Regions from separate parts of the Lactobacillus sp. ESL0700 genome, predicted to be linked through region 2. Evidence: predicted binding sites of a transcription regulator. Region 2 holds the regulator's gene; the other holds the start of a gene.

Region 1 (8,634 bases), 190 kb from region 2:
AAAATTCAAGCTAAAAACGGAGTTGTAATGGCAACAGGTGGCTTTGAAGATAATCAGCAAATGCTGGAAGACTTTTTAGGAGCCAAAAATTTAGCCCCATTAGGCACGCTTTATAATACAGGCGCAGGAATTACGATGACGCAAGCTGTTGGTGCAGATATGTGGCACATGGCAAATTATGAGTCATTGGGCTTACTTCACGGCATGGCTTTTGCCATTAAACGTGGTGAGCGTGGACGTTTGATGCTGGGTGCACAAAATGAATTAGTATCTAAAGGTAGCGTATTTGTTGTTGGCGATGATGGGACAAGATATTTCAATGAAGATGAAGCTAATCGTCATGGCCACATCAAGAATCATGGTCAATGGAAAGTCCCACTAAATCAAGAACATCCTTATTTAATATTTGACGAAACTAAGAAAAAAGAATTGGATGAGGATGAAATTATCGGTAGCTATGAACCGTATACAAAGCATGTAATTACTGCCAATTCAGTTTCAGAATTGGCTGATAAGATTGGTGTTGAGCCAACTGTTTTACAAACAACACTGGATACTTATAATGATGCAGCTCAAAAGCAAAACGATGCAGAATTTCATCGTGACCCATCAAGTATGCGTGCATTTTCAGGAACAAAAATTTATGCGGTTCAGTTAGAACAAACCGTACTTAATACTCAAGGTGGTCCAAGAAGAAACTCTCGTGCAGAAATTTTAGATACAAAAGGACAAGCAATTCCGCATTTATATTCTGCTGGTGAACTAGGAGGAATATGTGCTAATCAATATCAAGGTGGTGGTAATTTAGCTGAATGTCTAATTTTTGGTAAAATTGCCGGTGAAAATGCTGCAAAGCCTAAGCCTGAGAGTACGCAAACTATTGCTTCTAATAAGCAGACTGTAAACGTTAAAGACTTGCTTAAATCTGATATTCAACAAGAAGAATTCCCAACAGCAGCTAACCAATACATTGGTAAATCCAACCAAGGTATGGGTGATGAGATTGTTGTTCGAGTTACCACTTCTAATGGAAAAGATTTGGAGAACATTGAAGTCTTGAAGCAAGCTGAATCGGATGATTATGGCTTGAAAGCAATTAAAGAACTACCGGCTAAAATGGTTCAAGAAGATTCTGTTGATGTTGATGCCGTCTCAGGCGCTTCTAATACCAGTCGCGGCTTAAAAGATGCCGTTAAAGATGCGTTAAGTAAGGCTAAATAGGCAACTATTCAAAACATTAACGTGGAAGATAGTCAGTAGGGCTTCTTTACAGAAAAAAGGGCAAAAAAATAGATCAAGATGTTTCCAAAAGGAATTCTTGATCTATATTTTTTGCCTAAGAAATCAATTTTTTATAGACATTTTTAAACTATATATACTAGTCTTTGTCAACGCTGTCTGGGAAGAAGGCAAGACGTTCGCCGTCACCAAGTTCTTCTTCGATTTCAAGCAAACGGTTGTACTTTTCAACACGTTCTGAACGAGCTGGAGCACCAGTCTTCAATTGACCACCGTTAACAGCAACAGCAAAGTCAGCGATGAAGGTGTCACCAGTTTCACCTGAACGGTGAGAAATCATAGTATTGTAACCATTCTTACGTGAAAGACGAATAGTTTCCAAAGTTTCAGTTACAGTACCGATTTGGTTCAACTTGATTAATGAAGCATTACCAGCACCTTCCTTGATAGCTTTAGTTAAAAGCTTAGGGTTAGTACAAATAAAGTCATCCAAAACAATTTGAATTCTGTCCTTGTGAGTTTCAGTAAACTTAATCATACCGTCAACGTCGTTTTCGTCGTATGGGTCTTCGATTGAGATTAATTCTGGGAATTCACCAAGCAACTTGTCGTAGTAATCTGACAATTCTTGATCATCAAGAACTTTACCTTCGAAGTGGTACTTCTTGTCTTCTTTGTTGTAGAAGTATGAAGCAGCACAGTCACAAGCAATAGCAATATCTTCGCCTGGTTTGTATCCAGCCTTAATGATTGCTTCGTGTAAAGCCTTCAAAGCTTCTTCTGAGCTCTTCATGTTAGGAGCAAAACCACCTTCGTCGCCGAGGCCAGTTTCGTAACCCATGTCTTCAAGAACTTTCTTCAAAGTGTGGTAAGTGTTAACAATCTTTTCAAAACCATCACGGAATGAAGTCTTCTTAACTGGGGTAATCATGAATTCTTGAACATCGATACCGTTGTCAGCGTGTTCACCACCGTTAATAACGTTATGGAATGTTTGTGGCATTTCAAGATCAGTTCCGCCAAGGTATCTGTAAAGTGGTTGGTGACTGTCTTTAGCAGCGGCAACAGCAGTAGCCATTGAGACACCTAAGATAGCATTAGCACCAAGAGTAGCCTTGTTTGGTGTACCGTCTAATTCGATCATAACGCGATCAATATTTGCTTGGTCGTGAGGATCTAAGCCCTTTAAGGCTTCAGCAATTTTAGTGTTAACATTGTTAACAGCCTTAGAAACACCTTTACCACCAACACGACTGCCACCGTCACGCAATTCAACGGCTTCGTTTTCACCAGTTGAAGCACCTGATGGAACTTCAGCCTTTCCTACGATACCGTTTGAAAGGGTAACAAAAGCCTCAACAGTTGGGTTACCACGTGAATCATAGATTTCCAGTGCATGAACATTTTCAATGACTGATTTTAACATCTAAAAACCTCCTAGAATAATAAATGTTGTACAACTTTTGTGTACATACATTAGCTGGAGCACCGGCTCCATCTCTACATGACAAATTTTAGCCTAACTTTGTGATTCTGTAAACATTTGAAAGCGATTTCTAAAATTAAAAATTTTTAATCGCTTTTTTGGCGGTTTTGCTTTATTATTTATCTATACAATTTAATTCATAAATTGACTTTGTATTTAATTTAAGGATGTATCAATAAATGGAAGAAGTAAAATTAATAATTGATTCTAGTGCCAACGAAAATACCGACCAAATGGTACAAGTAGTGCCGCTAACAATGACCATTGCTGGTCAAGATTTTATTGACGGCGAACAACTTGACATTGATCAGCTAATTGCTGAGATGGCAAAGAATACTGAAGCTGGTAAGACATCTTGTCCAAGCATTAATGAATGGCTTGAGGCGTTAGAGGGCAGTAATCGAGCAATTTTAATGACGATTACTAGTGGTCTTAGTGGCAGTTTTTCTTCAGCGTTTCAGGCAAAAGAAATGTATGAAAAGAAACATCCTAACAGTCATGTAATTGTAGTAGATTCTCGCTCTGCTGGTCCAGAAATGTCTGTTATTTTAAATGAAATTAAGCGATTGATTAATGGTAAATTGCGATTTGTTGATTTAGAGCAAAAGATTTCGGAATATAAAACGCATACCCATTTGTTATTTATTTTGCAATCATTGCATAATTTATCGCTAAATGGCCGTGTTAGTCCTGCGGTTGCTAAGGTTGCACGGATGTTGAAGATTGACCTTGTTGGTACTGCCAGCGAAGAAGGTAAATTGGAGCCACTGGCAAAAGTCCGGGGGATGAAGCGGGCGCTGAAGGAAGTCATTAAGCGCATGGCTGAGATGAAATATCAGGGCGGCCAAGTGATTATTGATCACTGCAAGAATGAGAAAGACGCCAAGACACTTAAAGAAAAAATTATTGAGCTGTATCCTCAAGCTCAAGTGATTATTCGCTCGATGAAAGGGTTATGTACCTTTTACGCTGAAGAGGGCGGATTAATGATTGGCTTTGAAGATTTATAAAGCAAAAAAAAAGACAGGTTTCAAATTGAAACTTGTCTTTTTTAAATAATGGCTAATAATATCTGCTGTGAAATTGTAAAACAAAAGATAGCTAAGCTCGTTGCACCAATAATGTCGGAAGGATAATGCGCCTTAAGGCTTAAGCGGGAAATGACAACCATTAACCAAATTATTCCTAATGCAATAACTAGCCAACTAGCGAGTTCCTTGCCAAAAACCTGCAGGATAATTAGCACCATGCAAGTAGCTCCCAAGACATGGCCACTAGGAAAGCTGTAGCCATCCTCTAAATCAGAATGTTCAATCGGTCGCTTGCGATGCATCCAACGCTTGAGTAAAATTCCCGTAATATCAGTAAACCCTAACGTGGCAATTACCCAAAGTGCAGTGATATTTCTTTCTTCATTAATGAGAAAGCTGGCAAGTAGGATGTCCCAAACTACCATTAACTTAGGATCATTAATGAAAGCAACGATTTGCCAACTAAAGCCATCGTGATTTCTGACTAACTTGTGATGCAGCCAATGATCAAAAAGATTAAAGCGACGTGAATTGCGAATGTTAACAATAAGAATTAGCAGAATAAAAGCGGACAAAGCCGCAAGCCAAATACTTGTTTGCATATATAAATCACTACCTAGAAATACTTACTGAAGCTATTTTACCAGCATTTCAAGACCGGTATGTACCGTTTAAAGCTGGTCTTGAATAAAACTTAAGAAATCAGCATTTTTTGTAACTATTTTGTAAAAAAGTAGGGATGAAAAATGCTGTAATCATAAAGATTACAACGTTATTTTTAATTGAATGAAGCAATCATTAAGAGTAAAATCAATATTAGTTCTTGCATGTAATTACCTAAGGTGGTTATTATATCTAATTCTCGTAAAATTTACGAGAGTTTTTTTAGTATAAAAATAGGTAAATCTTTAAATGTCGTTTTATGCAATAAAAATGGACTAACTAGTTATTAGTTAGTCCATCGCTATTGAAGAATACCGTTATCTCAGTATTTATTTACCTATATTTAAGGAAAGTACAATATTCCTTTTACATTAGATACTAACTATTATCGGAAAATTAAAACCCACAGTTGACTTGTTCAACATGGCTTGTTTAACACTGATCACGTTGATCCGTGGCACTATTTACCAAAGATTGGCGTATCTAAAGCTAAGTTCCAAAAAGACCTGAAGAAAGGTTTTAGCGGAGCGAATATTGTGCTGACCAGGTAGAAAAAATGTTTGTTGTAGACATATTGATACAAAGAAAGACTGTTTATAGAGCTTAAATGCTCTATGAACGGTCTTCTTTATTTAACAACATTTTTAGTGCTATTCAGTTTCAATAAACTTTTTTCTTTATGCTGTATATAAATTGTATATATAAATAACAGAGAAGCAGAAGTTACTTCAATCACTATTGCTAGTTTACTACTTGTTACCATCCACATAATTGAAGAAGATAAAAAAGTTGTTAATAATATGCCTAGCAATATTGCAAGCATTTTGTTATATCCTCGATATAACATTAAATAAAATAATTCAGTAATAGGATATGCGAATGATGCAACCACACAGCTCCATTCTATTGAATATATTATTATAAAGATAAAAGAAGATAATTGGCTATTAGTATCAAATTTATATTTGATCAAAAAAGGTACTACATTATATATAAAAGGTATTACTTTATAATATAGCATGGGAGTCAGTAAAAATAAAATAATAGGTACAAAAAGCCAAGCTGCAGCTCTGATAACATTTGACGTGTCATTATATAGTATATCGCGAATATTGCCTTTATTAGACCAAAGATTTTTAACATTTACAATAAGTAGTGTTGTCCCAGCTGCAACTCCATCTAATGCAAATAAAATTGCTAAAATTGCAATTAAATCGTGTCCGGATAGTAATTTAATAGCATAGTTTGCAATAATAAACGATATAATCCCAAAGATGTAAGATATGGGCTGTATTTGATCTTCCCATCTTGTTAGTCTCTGTATCTCGTTTTTTGCAGTATCTTTACAATTTAAAATCTTTAACTGATTATTAAGTTCATTAATTATTGTCGTGTTTTTATTTATTTTTTCAATTAAAGTGTTATTTTTATTATTTAAATCTGTTAACTGATCATTAAGTTCATTAATTGCTGTCGTGTTTTCATCTATTTTTTTAATTAGAGCACTGTTATTTGTTTTTTTATCTTGTGAATTTTTAAAATTAAATATACACATAATTAAAGCACTTCCTTTTTATTTATAATTATTATCCTTTTAAGATTTTCTTTCAAGCTATGCATCATTATTTGATTAAGCAAACCTAGGTAAGTCTGGATCAAACAAAAATGGACTAACTAGTTACTAGTTAGTCCATTGCTATTAAATAATACCTTTATATCAGTATTTATTTACCTATATTTAAGGAGAGTACAGGATTTGAACCTGCGCGCCAAGGAAAAACTTGGTTCGCCGGATTTCGAGTCCGGTGCATTACCACTCTGCCAACTCTCCACAACAAAGCATATTATACCCTATTGCCACTTTTTTTCCAAATTAAATTTAGAAATTTTTCGTTCTTAATTATATTTTTTGAAAATCTTTATCCTAATTTTACCAGAGTCATAATATTTCTTTTCATCAAATCGCTCAAGTTCACGTGCTGACTGGATTGCCACCATTTAAAAAATTGTATTTTAGTAAAAACACATGATATGATAGGTAACATGTTTAAAAATACTAAATATTGTATCTGTAAGGAGAGGGAATAATGAAAATACAGCCAAATACTGATGTCTTCAGACCTAAGTGGTATGTTGAGCAAATGCGCGGTTGGAGTTTTAAAACTTATATGTTATTGATGCTGGGAATTGGAGTTATTATTGGCACTACTATTAGTTCGCCAATAAATACCATTTCGCTGGTAACAATGATTGCGGCAATTATGGGCTTTACTTGCACGCTGGCAATTACAAACGCTAAGCCATTAAACGGTATTTTGGGGCTGTTATCGGCGCTAATTTATATTGTGGTAGCAATTAATGCTCGTAATTATGCCGATGTTGTCTTGCAAGCATCATATATCTTTCTGTTAGATTTGCCGGTTTTGTTACTGCCAGCTTGGGCAAAAGACGCAGAAAAGCATATTCACGGGTTGAATGCATCTAAATGGCTGCTCACTTTAATTTTCTTTGCTGTTGTTACTGGGGCTCTTTATTTTATGGATACCAAGATTTTTATTAGTCCTCGACCATGGATTGACGCCTTTGCGGGTTCAATTGGGATAACTGGTTCATTATTATGTACTTTGCGTTTTCGCGAACAATATTATTTTTGGACAATTCAAGGAATTATGTCGATCATTCTGTGGGGCGTAACGGCTTTCCAAGGGGATGCTAATTTAACTTTGTTTATTACTTATATTTTATACATGAGTAACGACTTACTTGCGTTTACTGATAAAAATACTCACTGGTTCCACTAATTTATACTGCTATTAATACACGATTTCGATTTTTGTCGGAGTCGTGTATTTTTTTCTTTAATTATTGGCGATATGATTGAAAATCAATCATAAAAAAGCCCTAACTTCGAAAAAAAGGGAAGTTAGGGCTAAGTTAAAGCTTAAAAAAATTCTATACCTTTTCAAACTCTGTTGGCTGTTTTAATGCTGGTTCGGTTAATATTGTCAGAGCATTGTCGCCTAATGTGATTGGCAAAAGTTCATGCTCGTATAATCGCTCTTCAATAAACATATTACCTTGATTATTGATCATCACTGGATAACGCCATTTTCCTAAAGTAACCATTAAATTATCATCGTCAGCGCTCAAAGTAACTAATCCATATCCAGGATTTTGGTAATCACCTAATTGAGCAGTGTCAGCTTTAACATGATCCCATGTCGTCCCTTTTAAATCGCTAAGTTTCTTTTCTTTACCTGCAATCTTAGCTGTCATTGTTTCGGATACTTTAGTTGTCCAATCAACTGTGTTAATGCCTAATGCAGCGTCAATTGTTTGGTATGCTAAAGCAAAAATCGCATCTGTAGAATCCATATTGGTTGTAAATACAAAAGCTAAATCAAGGTCTGGTACAAAGCCCAAGAATGAACAATAGCCAATGTATGAACCACTATGATAAAAATACTTGTGGCCACGATAATCTTCCATCATCATTCCCAAGCCATAGGCAGCGAAGTTGGCACCACCATAAGCACGGTTGGGCAACATAATTGATTGTGGTAAATAACGCTGGGCTGTGACTTCATTTTTAGTTGTTTTTTGCGTTTGCAATTGAAATTTTGCCCAAGTAAGTAGGTTAGAAATAGTCGCAATCATGCTGCTAGCACCGCCAACCTTGCCTGGTGCAATAAATGGTACTTCTTTTGTCACATCATTATCTCTGATATATGGTTTAGTAATTTTAGCAAATGGTGCTTCATGATGATTAATGTAAGTATCGTTCATTTCAAGTGGCTTAAGCAAATGCTCACGTTCATACGTACCATAATCTTCACCAATAACTTGTTCCATTACATAGGTTGTTACTGCATAAATCAAATTGCTATATTGCATTTTTTGTCTCAATTCATGCGTAGGCTGTAAATAACCAACATGTTCTGCTTTTTCTCTTAAGGATAGGTCGTGCTTGTTCATGTTGGTAAAACGCATTAAATCATGTGCTGGCAAGCCACTTTGATGACTTAATGCATCTCGCCAGGTCAGATGTTCTTCAACATATTTATCAACCATTTTAAAATCTGGCCAAGACTTTTTTAAAGGCTCGTCCAAATTTATCTTACCTGCATCTGCAAGCTGACAAATTGCTGTTGCTAAAAATGTTTTTGAAATTGATGCTAGTGGGTACAAGCTATCTTCTTTTGCGTTGCCGTATAC
Region 2 (8,634 bases):
TTTAATTGATGGTAACTCTGTTGCCTTTCGTGCGTTTTATGCACTTTATCGGCAGCTCGAAAACTTCAAAAACGCTGAAGGTCTGCACACTAATGCCATTTATGCTTTTAAAAATATGCTGGATGTTTTGTTAAAAGACGTTAAGCCAGATTATGTTTTGGTTGCCTTTGATGCCGGCAAGACAACTTTTAGAAATAAAATGTATGGCGACTACAAGGGTGGTCGGCAAAAGACGCCACCAGAATTATTGGAGCAGCTGCCATATATTCAGGAACTACTGCATGATTTGGGAATTGCCACCTACGAATTGAAAGATTATGAAGCCGATGATATTATCGGTACTTTTGCGCGTCTTGGTGAAGAACAAAACATGACGGTGACGATTGTTACTGGGGACAAGGATTTGACTCAGCTAGCTTCAGAAAAGACGACAGTCATGGTAACTAAGTCTGGAGTTTCAGACCTCGAAGCCTACACTCCTGAACATATGAAGGAAGTTAATGGTGTTACACCAACTGAGTTCATTGATATGAAGGCATTGATGGGTGATAATTCCGATAATTATCCTGGGGTAACCAAGGTTGGACCAAAGACGGCTTCACGCTTAATCCAACAATATGGTTCGGTTGAAGGACTTTATGAGCATGTCGCCGACATGAAGAAGTCCAAGTTAAAGGAAAATCTGATTAATGATCAGGACAAGGCATTTTTAGCTAAAAAGTTGGCGACAATTGACCGTGATAGTCCAGTAACCATTAATCTGGCAGATGTTAAGTGGCAAAAGGTTGATCAGGATAAGTTGCGGCAATTTTACGAGAAGATGAATTTTCGCAAATTTTTAAGTCAACTAGATGCCGCTGCTACTGGCGATGATGATGCCACTAAAGAAGAAATCAAGATTGACTATGTTGAACTGACTAAGGAGCAATTAGAACAAATTAAGGTTGACGAGCAGTCGCCTGTTAGCTTTTATTTGGGGATGCTAGGTGCTAATTATCACTTGGCTGACTTTGTCGGTTTTGCTCTTAAAATCGGTGAGCAAACTTATGTCAGTCGTGATATTGAGCTTCTGCAAACTCAGCCGTTAAAGCAACTTTTGGAAAATGCTCAAATTAAGAAGGATGTCTTTGACCTTAAACGGACAATGGTTGGCCTTAATCGGCTAGATATTCATGTTCACGGGATTGATTACGACATGCTTCTAGCATCGTATTTGGTAAATAATGAAAACAACTCCAATGACATGGGTGAAGTTTGCCATTTGTATGGTGACTATTCTGTTAAGAGTGACTTTGAAGTTTATGGTAAGGGCAAAAAGGAACACATTCCTGACGACGACCAGATTTTATTCAGTCACTTGGCCAGCAAGGCGCAGTCGATTGTTAGGTTGAAGGATGAATTGCTCAAGCGCCTTAAGGATCATGAGCAAGATGACCTGTATGCTAGCATTGAAATTCCGGTAGCGCGCGTTTTAGCGGTGATGGAAATGAACGGCATTAAGGTGCAAGCTGGTACTTTAATTCAATTGCAAAATGAGTTTGCGGTGGAATTGCAGGAACTGGAGAACAAAATTTACCAAGAAGCTGGAGAACGTTTCAACCTCAACTCGCCTAAGCAATTAGGGCACATTTTGTTTGAAAAGATGGGTTTGCCGCCAATTAAAAAGACTAAAACTGGTTATTCCACTTCGGTTGATGTTTTAAATCAGTTAAAAGAGCAGAGCCCGATTATTGACGAGATTTTGACTTACCGGCAAATTGCCAAAATTCAGTCAACTTACGTCAAAGGATTGCTGGATGTGATTCAAAAAGATGGCCGCGTTCATACACGTTACTTACAAACGTTAACGGCAACAGGTCGGCTGTCTTCAGTTGATCCTAACTTGCAAAATATCCCGACGAGAACCGAAGAAGGTAAGCAGATTCGCAAGGCGTTTGTGCCAAGTACTCCTGACGGCTACATTTTCTCTTGCGATTATTCGCAAATTGAATTACGGGTATTGGCGCAGGTTTCTGGTGATGAGCACATGCAAGAAGCATTCAAGACTGGGTATGATATTCACTCACACACCGCGATGAAGATTTTCCATTTGGATTCTCCGGATGAAGTTACACCATTGATGCGTCGCCGGGCTAAGGCCGTTAACTTTGGGATTGTTTATGGCATTTCCGATTACGGTTTGTCCAAGAATTTGAACATTAGCCGCAAGCAAGCCAAAGAGTTTATTGATAATTACTTTGAGCAATATCCGCAAATTCGCGATTATATGGACAAGGCCGTCCAAGAAGCGCGTGAAAAAGGCTACGCCGAAACAATCATGCACCGCCGCCGTTATTTGCCTGACATTCATGCCAAGAACTTCAATGTGCGGTCATTTGCGGAAAGAACCGCGATTAATTCGCCAATTCAGGGGTCAGCTGCCGATATTATTAAGATTGCCATGATTAACATGCAACAAAAGTTAGATGAGTTGCACCTTAAGACCAAGATGGTGGTGCAGGTGCACGATGAATTGATTTTTGATGTTCCTAAGGATGAATTAGAAACAATTAAGAAGATTGTCCCGGAAGTGATGCAGTCAGCAGTTCGACTTGATATTCCGCTGATTGCTGACTCAGGTTGGGGCCATAATTGGTATGATGCAAAGTAAGGAGATAGATTAATGCCAGAGATGCCAGAAGTTGAGACAGTGCGCCGCACCTTGCTCCCCTTAATTAAAGGAAAAACAATTAAACAGGTAACACTGTGGTATCCCAAAATTATCGCTAGTGATCCCGCTGAATTTGTTAAACAAGTTGCAGGGCAGCAGGTTTTAACGATTGATCGCTATGCCAAATATTTATTAATTCGCTTAAGCGGCGATTTGACGATTGTGTCGCATTTGCGCATGGAAGGTAAATATCGACTGACAACGGTTGCTGCATCCAAGGATAAACATGATCACGTGCAGTTTGCCTTCACTGATGATACGGCGCTACGCTATAATGACGTGCGCAAATTTGGGCGGATGCAGTTAGTAGCAACTGGAACCGAGCAGGTAGTTACTGGAATTAGCAAGTTAGGCTTTGAGCCGAATTCTGCCGCCTTTACGACGGAATTTTTAGCAGCAGGTCTTGGCCGTAAGAAGAAAAATATTAAAAGCACCTTGCTTGATCAGACCATTGTGGCGGGTTTAGGCAATATTTATGTCGATGAAGTTTTATGGGAAACCAAAATTCACCCGTTAAGTATTGCTAGTAAAATTCCTAAAAAGAAAGTGGCCGAGCTGCATGATAACATTAACAAATTGATTGCCTTAGCGATTACAAAACGGGGTACTACTGTACATACTTATCTTGATGCCAATGGCGAAACCGGCGGCTTTCAAAAAATGCTGCGAGTTTACGGTCATCAGGGTGAGCCATGTGCGCGTTGCGGCAGTCCGCTCGAAAAAATCAAGGTTAATGGTCGCGGTACTACTTTTTGTCCTAAGTGCCAGGTGGTCTACAAATGACATTAGTGTTGGGCCTAACTGGTGGTATTGCTAGTGGTAAGAGCACGGCAGATGCCTTTTTTAGAAAACAGGGGCTGCCAATTATCGATAGCGACTTAATTGCTCATCAAATTTTAAATGTTGGCGAAGATGGCTATCTGCAAGTTGTGCAACATTTTGGCAAAAAGTTTTTAAATCCAGATCAGACAATTAATCGGCATCAGCTTGGCAAAGTGGTGTTTAGTAATCCTGAGCAGCTGAAAATCCTGAATAAAATTACTCATCCATTGATTTTTCAAACAATTCAGGCTAAAATTACGCAAAATAAGCAAGCTGGCAAGCAATTAATCATTGTTGATGCTCCGGTCTTATTTGAATCAGGCGGTCAAAAATACTGCGATCAAACTTTGCTAATTGCAATTCCCGAAGAAATGCAGATTGAGCGGCTAATGCAGCGTGATCAATTAACACGCCAGGCGGCACTAAATCGGATTAAAAGTCAGATGCCACTTGCACAAAAAATCAAGTTGGCCGATTATGTAGTTACAAATACTGGTACAATAGAAGAACTAGAAGCCAAATTGGCTGAGTTGTTACTTAAGTTAAAAGGAGAGAAGAATGGAATGTCCTAATTGTCGGCAAAATGCCTCACGTGTCATTGATTCTCGGCCCAGCGATGAAAACCGGGCGATTAGACGTAGACGTGAATGTGAAAATTGTGGCTTTCGTTTTACAACTTTTGAACGTGTTGAAACGACCCCGTTGTTAGTTATTAAAAATGATGGTACAAGAGAGCCATTCAGTCGCAAAAAGATTTTGCATGGTGTGATGGCTGCTGGTCAAAAGCGCCCGATTACTAGCGCGCAATTTGAGCAGCTGGTTGATCATGTTGAAAATAAGGTGAGAAAACAGGGCGTTAGTGAGATTTCCTCAAAGAAAATCGGTCAAATTGTGATGGATGAGCTGGCCGATATTGACGATGTTGCTTACATTCGTTTTGCTTCCATTTACCGGGAATTTAAAGATATGTCCAGCTTTATGAAGACCATGGAAGACATGATTGCTAAACGTGAGGAGAAGGGAACTACTGATGTTTGAGACCTCTAATCCCAAACAGCCCTTTTTTATCATTAATCGGGTGACGGTTTTTCCGCAGGATTTGCAAGTTTTGATTAAACTTTACCAGCCGCTAATTGGTGCTAGTGGGGTTGCTCTTTATTTAACGCTAATGGCAGACTACGATGCTGCGGCAATTTTGTCAGATAGCAAGGGCATCTACCATCTGCAGGAGCAACTTGATTGCAGTTTGAAAGAATTGTTTCAGGCGCTGCATAAGCTAGAGGCAGTAGGATTGGTTAAGACCCGCATTATCAAGAATGAAATCATGGGGCAAGTGCTGCTGTTTTCTTTAAACCGCGTACCTGGCAGTAGTGAGTTTTTCGCGACCGCGTTACTTGCGAGCTTGTTAAAAGAAAAAGTTGGTGTGACAACTTTTCAGCGATTAAGCCATTTATTTGCGCAAGAAAATAAGCGCAGTGAGAACCAGATTAACGGTGTGCAAACCGCTAAGGATGTTTCTGCCTCGTTTATGGATGTTTTTCGCTTGCCAGATGAGGAAGCGATTAGTCCGTCGTTTGATGTTCAACAAGCTGCACAGGAAAATCAAGTTAAGCAGGCTGCGACAGCGAGTGTCAACGAGCAGGATCAAATTGACTGGCAGTTTATGAAAGAACAGTTTGAAATTTACCAGATTGCGGCTAGTGAAATTGATAAAAATCGTCCAGCTATCCGGGGAATAATGCGTACTTATGGCTTGTCAGAGCAGGAATTTGTGGATGAAACTTTGCCGTGTTTGCATGACAGTTATCAGCTTGATATGCCGTTAATTAAGCGCACCATTGCAGAAAATATTCACGCAGAGGGCACGCGGAAAAACCTGCAGCAAACGCAGGATCCACAAGCGACAATTCAGGATAATTCCAGTTTGAGTTTGCGTGACCAACGAATTTTGCAGTTGGCACAGACTAAGTCGCCGGCCCAATTTTTGTATCGCCTAAAAACCGATAAGCATGATTACGTTGATGCCAGTGAGTATAAGGTGCTGGATAATTTGTATAATCAAAAGGATATTCCAGCGGAATTGCTTAATATTTTGACGTATGCCTGCTTGAATAGTGGGCCATCTGTGTCTTACCGCTTGGCCAATACGATTTTGCATGATTGGCTGCAGCATGGCGTTAAGACTGGTAGTCAAGCTTTGGAATATATGGAGAAACGCCAGCAAAAGAAGAGTTATTACCCTCGTTATTCGACAAAACCTAAACGGGTCGAAAAGGGGACTGACTGGAGTAAAAAGACAGCAACACAAAGTACTGATGTTTCTTCCGCTGACTTGAAGAAGTTCTTTAAGGACTTAGAAGATAAAAATGGCATGAAGTAGGTGAGATTATGCAATCAATCGGTGATATTATTAATAATTTAAATCCAGAAATTGCTAAAAAGCATAATTTGGCGCAAATTTACCAGCAGGTTTTGGCGGATAGAAATGTGCAGCAGTTTTTGAACCAGCACAAAGATCAAATTACGTCCGAAATGATTAAGAAGAGCTGGTCGAATTTATACGAATATTACTTGGCACAGCACAAGCAAGACCCCGTAACAGCGGGTTATCGACCAGAATTGTTCTTAAATCATCATGCAATTGATTTGCGTTATGTACCCGATGAAAGCAAAATTGAACAAAACTTGCGTGCTAATACCAAGAAGCATTTGCATTTGATTAATTTGCCGGAAACGTTGCATGATGTGCGTCTTAGTCAAGTGGATGATACAGCTGCGGGACGTGGACCAGCGTTAGCAGCTATTGGTAAGTTTTTGGCTGGCTATTCCCAAAATCCCCACCAACAAGGGCTGTATTTATCAGGAAGTTTCGGCGTTGGTAAGACATACTTACTAGCTGGAGTAGCCAATTCGGTTGCAGCGATGGGCAAGCAGGTGGTCTTTTTACACGTGCCAACATTTATCGCTGGTTTATCCAGTCATTTTGAAGATAATAGCTTGCAAAAAGAAATTGACCGCGTGAGTCAGGCTGATGTATTACTGTTAGATGATATTGGTGCCGAAACTCTGAGCCAATGGTCGCGTGATGATGTCCTAGGTGTAATTCTGCAGGCGCGGATGGATAATGTTCTGCCGACATTTTTCTCGTCGAATTTTGCGATGGCTGACTTGGAAGACCATTTTAAAGAAACTAAGAATGCGCTCGATCCAATTAAGGCCAAACGCCTGATGGAACGGGTGCGGACACTGGCTAAAGAAGTAGTCGTGTCGGGACCTAATCGCCGGCATTAATTTATTTTTAATCAAATTCTATTAAAAAGTTCTTGCATTTAAACGTCGTTTGCGTATAATTAAGTGCAATGAATGAACATGATGTTGCTTACCTCAGAGAGAAGGACGCTTTTCTGGAAGTCTTTCATGAGCAAGACCCCACTCATTCTACTAATAAAGGTTTTAACAAAGGCTGGATTCCATTATCGATCTTAAGAGAGGGTTAGAGATACTCTAATCTATTTGGGTGGAACCGCGCTAATATACGTCCCAGTGCTTAATTGCACTGGGACTTTTTTTGTTTATGGAGGTAAACATGAGTTTTTCAATTACTTTGCCTGACGGATCAAAACGTGACTATAACCACGCTATTTCAATTGCTGATTTGGCACATGATATTTCAACTTCACTTGGGAAGGCTGCAATGGCCGGAAAAGTTAACGGCGAATTGAAGTCAGTTGATTACGAATTAAATGACGATGCAGAAGTAGCAATTATTACTGATAAAGATGAAGATGGTTTGAACGTTTTACGTGCAACTGTTGCCTTTGTCTTTGAAGCAGTTGCTAAAAAGGCTTATCCAGAATTGCGCTTAGGTGAACATGCTGCAGATAACGATGGCTTTTTCGTTGATACTGATAAGGCAAACCAAATCAAAATTAGTGAATTACCACAATTAGAAAAGGCTATCCAAAAGGCCGTTAAGAGCGGCGCTAAGATTGAACAAGTAGAGATGCCTAAGAGCGAATTAGAAGACATCTTCAAAGATGACAAGTTCAAGTTGGAATTATTGCAATCTGAACCAAGTGACGCTGTTGCAGCATATAAATTAGGCGACTTTGTTGACTTTGGCTTTGATGCACTTTTGCCAAATACTGGTAAGATTAAGCAGTTTAAATTGCTCAGCGTTGCCGGTGCTTATTGGCAAGGACAATCTTCTAACCCAATGTTGCAAAGAATTTCAGGAACTGCCTTTTTCAAGAAGGCTGACCTTGATGCCGACATCAAGCGCCGCGAAGAAATTAAGGAACGCGACCACCGGACAATCGGCCGTGACCTTGACCTGTTCTTCGTTGACCCTAAGGTTGGTGCTGGTCTTCCTTACTGGATGCCAAAGGGTGCAACTATTCGTCGCGTAATTGAACGCTACATCATTGATAAAGAAGTTGCTCGCGGGTACCAACACGTTTACACTCCAGTATTGATGAACTTGGATGCTTACAAGACTTCAGGTCACTGGGCACACTACCGTGATGACATGTTCCCACCAATGGACATGGGCGACGGCGAAATGCTCGAATTAAGACCAATGAACTGCCCATCACATATCCAAATTTACAAGCACCATATCCGTTCATACCGTGAATTGCCAGTTCGAATTGCTGAACTTGGGATGATGCACAGATATGAAAAATCCGGTGCTTTGTCAGGCTTGCAACGGGTTCGGGAAATGACTTTGAACGATGGTCACACTTTTGTTACCTTAGACCAAGTCAAAGACGAATTTGCTAGAACTTTGCAATTAATCATGGATGTCTACAAGGACTTTGACATTACTGATTACTACTTCCGTCTTTCATACCGTGACCCGAAGAACACTAAGAAATACTTCGCAAACGATGAAATGTGGGAAAGAAGTCAATCAATGCTTAAGGGTGCCATGGATGACATGGGTCTTGACTACGTTGAAGCTGAAGGTGAAGCTGCTTTCTATGGTCCTAAGCTTGATATTCAAACTAAGACTGCTTTGGGTAGTGACGAAACCATGTCAACGATTCAACTTGACTTCATGTTGCCAGAACAATTTGATTTAACTTACGTTGGTCAAGATG

What was found. The regulator NrdR, encoded in region 2, represses ribonucleotide reductase genes. The targets are predictions, from matches to a motif close to ACACNATATATNGTGT.
Region 1: pnuC (nicotinamide riboside transporter PnuC) is a predicted target of NrdR. The motif match lies at 6,473-6,488, and genes of this name have one in related genera.

What each region holds. Positions count from the first base shown of each region.
Region 1 covers NZ_CP113930.1:1,134,581-1,143,214, reverse strand. Annotated here, with positions in the region: gene OZX63_RS05415 (FAD-dependent oxidoreductase) at 1-1,221, shown strand, start outside; gene eno (phosphopyruvate hydratase) at 1,379-2,665, opposite strand; gene OZX63_RS05405 (DegV family protein) at 2,905-3,735, shown strand; gene OZX63_RS05400 (phosphatase PAP2 family protein) at 3,777-4,358, opposite strand; gene OZX63_RS05395 (hypothetical protein) at 5,048-5,974, opposite strand; tRNA gene OZX63_RS05390 (tRNA-Ser) at 6,161-6,250, opposite strand; gene pnuC (nicotinamide riboside transporter PnuC) at 6,507-7,220, shown strand; gene OZX63_RS05380 (serine hydrolase domain-containing protein) at 7,372-8,634, opposite strand, start outside.
Region 2 covers NZ_CP113930.1:1,325,038-1,333,671, reverse strand. Annotated here, with positions in the region: gene polA (DNA polymerase I) at 1-2,650, shown strand, start outside; gene mutM (bifunctional DNA-formamidopyrimidine glycosylase/DNA-(apurinic or apyrimidinic site) lyase) at 2,663-3,493, shown strand; gene coaE (dephospho-CoA kinase) at 3,490-4,104, shown strand; gene nrdR (transcriptional regulator NrdR) at 4,091-4,570, shown strand; gene OZX63_RS06280 (DnaD domain protein) at 4,563-5,912, shown strand; gene dnaI (primosomal protein DnaI) at 5,921-6,823, shown strand; gene thrS (threonine--tRNA ligase) at 7,119-8,634, shown strand, end outside.